DNA from 2 places in the Chryseomicrobium palamuruense genome. Region 1 is predicted to be linked to the other one. Evidence: riboswitches for the same ligand, from Rfam matches in the RefSeq annotation. Region 1 holds a riboswitch; the other holds the start of a gene.
The links. Region 1 has a riboswitch for lysine ahead of ACFO0S_RS08550 (Na+/H+ antiporter NhaC family protein). Riboswitches for the same ligand answer to the same signal wherever they lie in the genome.

Region 1 (2,488 bases):
TGAGCTTGTGCTTTTTCTTTCATAGTCCAGAATACAAACAAGATAACAAGAAGCACAACAACTGTCCCTAGTCCAATCCATGCAGAACCTGTGAAACCAAGGACAAGGTATCCTATGGCCGCAATAACAGCACTAATGAGTGCATAAGGGAGCTGAGTTGTTACGTGATCATACAAATTAGACCCTGCTCCTGTTGCGGACATAATGGTTGTATCCGAAATAGGTGAACAGTGATCACCAAATACCGCTCCAGCTAGTACGGCAGATAATACTGGAAGCAATAACTCAGGATTTACAGCCATAGCTACATCTGCTCCAATCGGTATCAAGATACCAAATGAGCCCCAAGAAGTTCCCGTTGAGAAAGCCATGATGGCTGTCAGAATAAAGAGCAGTGCCGGCAAGATCCATTCCGGAATATTGTTGTTGCTCACAATCTGAGCAAGGTATTCTCCTGTTTTCAACTCAGATATCAGATACGTAAGAGCCCAAGCGAAAATCAGAATCAATACAGCAGGCATCATCGAACGGATTCCTGAGATGAATGCAGTTGAAATGTATCCAGCATCCGCTTCTGGGTTTTTACCAAACTGGAGAAGATAAAGAAGGAGAGCAACAGCCACTCCTGCTAATCCTCCGATTAATAGAGATTTTGGTACATCTGTATTTTCAAAAATCGTAAATAGGTTCCATGATTCTCCCGCTTGTTGACCAGTAATGAGCATCGCACCGACTGTAGCGACGATAAGGGTCACAATTGGGAACACAAGGTCTCTTACTTTTCCGTGGTTATGCACAGGGAACTCTTCTTTAATTTCCCCTGCTACGTCTTTCTCTGGGTCATACAACTGGCCCGTTTCTAAGGCACGGCGTTCATGTTCTTTCATTGCGAATAAATCGAAGTCCGTTGTAGCAACGAAGAATACCATTGCAATTGCTGCCACCACATAATAGTTCATTGGCGCCATCAAAACAAATGCTTCAAGTGGCGTATAAGCCACGATGGCGTAGGTAGTGAAAATCCCACCGAGTAAACTGATTAAATAGGCTCCCCAACTTGAGATCGGAGAAACCACACAAACCGGTGCAGAGGTCGAATCGATAAAATAAGCCAGTTTTGCACGCGAAATTTTGTGTGTATCGGTAATTGGGCGTGCAATTTGACCGACAGCTAATGCATTAAAATAATCATCGATAAAGATAAGTATGCCGATAAATGCAGTAAGCAATTTGGCTCCGCGCCGAGATTTGACGCGTTTCAAAGCCCACTCAGCGAAAGCACGACTCCCGCCTGAAAGAGTAACAAGAGCCGTAATGACTCCAAGACTCAGGATGAAGAGTATGATAAAGACGTTGTAAGCATTAAATCCTTCATCCCAGAAAGATAATTGAAACGCGGTCCATAAAGATGTGGCGGATTCAACGGGTGAAAAATTGTGAAGAATGAGAGCAGCGGATATAATACCGACTCCTAGTGATAGTAGTACTCGTCGTGTGATAAGTACCATTGCGATTGCCAGAATAGGTGGCAAAAGTGAAAAAATTGTGCTTTCCATGGGTGGTTCTCCTCCTTTTAGGCGTAGTTACAGGTCAAAAAAGTGAAACAAAAAACCAGCCTAAATAAACGATTAGGCTGGCATACACGGGAAGTTCCCTTAATTGTCTCGACTGACTGTAGCTCTCCATTTGCTCGATGCAAATGACAGTGTTATTTTTATTCAAAATAACCCCAATAGATGATGTGTGACGACATCTCTCCATTTCGGCAAAGCTTCCTTTTTAACACGATCTCAGCTGTCAAACTCCCGTATCATACTCTTAAGCTCTGCGGCCTCTACCTAGATAATATTTAGTTCTTCAATAGCTTATCAAGATTTTATACTTCTGACAACCCCCTATTTTTCACTTGGCTGTAGCGGAACTTCGATAGATGGAGCTCCATCCGGCCCTCTGTTGTAAATTTGTGGAACTTGCCCTTGAATGAGACCCATGGCCACCGGAATTTTTTGTTCCACAGTCGTCACTTTACTCGCAAGTGGAACAATGACCTGTACATTGACCTGAAGTAATATACTGACTTCCACATACGCATTATTGATACCGAACTCGCGGATCGAGGAATCGACTGTGGACTGGACACTCCCGATGACATGAAACCGAATAGGAATCTTCGGGCCCAGATTCCCGATGATAGGCAAATTCGCAGCTTGAGCAAGTGGCACAAAGAATACAACCCCACCCTCTTCTTCCATCGCCTGGGTGTCGTATTCTATATCTTTTAGATAAGGAAGACTGCTTAAGTCTCCTGCTTCCGCTTGTTCGAGATGAGACTGGACTAGACGATTGGTGTCAGATAAGACACGGTTGATAATTTCCGTGTTAAACCTCGTTGTAACCATGCTCTGCTGATCCCCTGGCACATGTTCAATGATTTCATTGACATCTAAGACATTGGCTATTCGTGCGTTGATGGCTTTACTGATGACCA
Region 2 (2,488 bases), on a different contig from region 1:
CACTTCAAGCTCCGACAACTGAAACTCATCATGCAGTGCATTCGCAGCAGCAATCATGCGGTCCTGCGGCACAACAACCGAAACTTTGATTTCCGATGTGCTGACCATTTTTACCGGGACGTCTTCTTGACGCAGACGATCAAACATCTGAGCAGCTACCCCGGGATTCGATACCATGCCCGAGCCCACGATCGATACTTTCGCTAGACCCACTTCAAAATCTGCTACATGGAAGCCGAGTTCTGCTTTCCGCTCCTCAAGTACTTGAATCGCTTCTGACAATGACTCTTTCTTAATAGTAAAGGACACGGTTGGGCGAGTACCATCGACAATTGACTGTACGATAATGTCCACGTCAATATTGTGTTTGGCGAGCGTTGTAAAAATGAGTGCCAATGACCCGTTAAATGCCTTTTCGTAACTTATCGTTAAACGCACTACGTCCGATTCGAAAGCGACGCCGCGCACAATTAAATTAGACTCCATCGATGTTACCTCCTCAATCACTGTACCTTCTTCGTCCGACATGCTCGAACGGACGGTTAACGGGATTTTATAGTTCTTTGCGTACTCAACAGCTCGTGGATGCAAGACACCCGCTCCTAAGTTTGCCAATTCTAGCATCTCATCATATTCAATAGACTGTAGTTTTCGAGCTCCCTCAACGTACCGCGGATCGGATGTATACACGCCATCAACATCTGTATAAATGTCACAACGCTCTGCTCCGATGGCTGCAGCAATGGCAACCGCTGTCGTGTCTGAACCACCACGACCGAGTGTCGTAATCTCTCCGTCTTCCGTAATCCCTTGGAATCCAGCAGCGACTACGATATTGCCATCGTCGAGACGTGCTTTAATCTTTTCACCCTTTAGTGACACAATGCGCGCATTTCTGTGGACTTTTTCCGTTTGGAGTTCCGCCTGCCAGCCAGTCATAGATACAGCAGGATACCCTTGTGTTTCAAGTGCCATGGCAAGTAACGACATCGAGACTTGCTCCCCTGTTGAAAGCAGCATGTCCATTTCCCGCTTCGAAGGTGAGGAACTGATTTCTTCCGCAAGTTCTACTAGATGATCGGTCGTTTTGCCCATCGCCGATACAACGACCACGACGTGGTGTCCTAACTCGCGTTCACGAATGACTCGTGCCGCAACATTTCGAATACGTTCTACGGAACCTACAGAGGTCCCACCAAATTTCATAACTACAATTCCCATTCTCTTTTCTCCTCCGTCGTTCAGAAGGTACAAAAAAATGCTTTCCAGTAACGGAAAGCATTTAGTCCAACACGGTCAATTTTACCTGTCCATGTAAGATAGCCCTCCAGAATGTGTATTCTGACAATCTTGGGTTTGTTCAACACAAGACCAACAAAGAAAAGTAGCAGCTTCTCTTTATTTCGGCGATTGCCCCTTTCCGACTTTGTCACTGGACCTGCTGTCCTCGAAAGTCGTACTGTTGACGCTCGCACCTCTATCTTCACGTAATGTGAATATGAAATTGGTATTACTTTAACACACTAATTGGTTGGTGGCAAGGCATCTTCTGCTAATTTTTTCTGAATTGTGACTGCCAGCGCTTCCGGTAGACCTGCTTTAATAAAGTCTTCCGTCGATCCTGCTTTCATGTTTTTCACCGAACCAAAATGTTTCATCAGTTGCTGACGACGCTTTGGACCAATGCCCGGAATGGTATCGAGTACCGATTGAATCCCATGTTTCTGACGTTGCTGACGGTGGAAGGTAATTGCAAATCTATGGACTTCATCTTGAATGCGTTGCAACAAATAAAATTCTTGCGACGTTCGCTTTAGTGGAACCGGTACGGGTGGTTCACCAAATAATAACTCAGCCGTTTGGTGTTTTAAATCCTTCGCAAGTCCTGCAATCGGGATATCAAGACCAAGTTCATCTTCGAGTACTTCACGGGCAGATGACATCTGTCCCTTCCCTCCATCGATCAGAATCAAATCTGGAAGCGGAAGTCGCTCTTTCAACACACGTGTATAACGGCGACGAATGACTTCGCGCATCGCGCCGTAATCGTCATGTTTTTCTGCTGTTTTGGTTTTATACTTGCGATACTCTTTCTTCAATGGTTTCCCGTCTTCAAAGACGACCATGGCGGAAACCGGATCCGTCCCGTAAATATGAGAGTTATCAAAGGCTTCAATACGGCGTGGTGCGGGAATACCCATATGCATGCCGAGTTGTTCCACTGCACCAATTGTTCGGTCATCTTGACGTTCGACCAAATGGAACTTCTCACGAAGCGCTACTTCTGCATTATTGATTGCCAATTTAACGAGTTCTTTTTTCTTTCCTTTTTGTGGAACAAAGACACGAATATCGAGTAACTGTTGAATGATCTCGGCATCGACGTTTCCAGGAACCATGACTTCTTTCGGCTTAATATGAGACGACTGCTCATAAAAACGACCGATAAACGTGAGAAACTCTTCCTCTGGTTCTCCATAAATCGGGA

Region 2: linked by a shared signal. The riboswitch ahead of ACFO0S_RS13020 (aspartate kinase) and the one ahead of ACFO0S_RS08550 (Na+/H+ antiporter NhaC family protein) in region 1 are both predicted to bind lysine.

The regions. Positions count from the first base shown of each region.
Region 1 is NZ_JBHSEF010000022.1:34,826-37,313, forward strand. Features, by position in the region: gene ACFO0S_RS08550 (Na+/H+ antiporter NhaC family protein) at 1-1,556, opposite strand, end outside; lysine riboswitch at 1,668-1,845, opposite strand; gene yunB (sporulation protein YunB) at 1,896-2,488, opposite strand, start outside.
Region 2 is NZ_JBHSEF010000026.1:134,294-136,781, reverse strand. Features, by position in the region: gene ACFO0S_RS13020 (aspartate kinase) at 1-1,221, opposite strand, end outside; lysine riboswitch at 1,313-1,488, opposite strand; gene uvrC (excinuclease ABC subunit UvrC) at 1,524-2,488, opposite strand, start outside.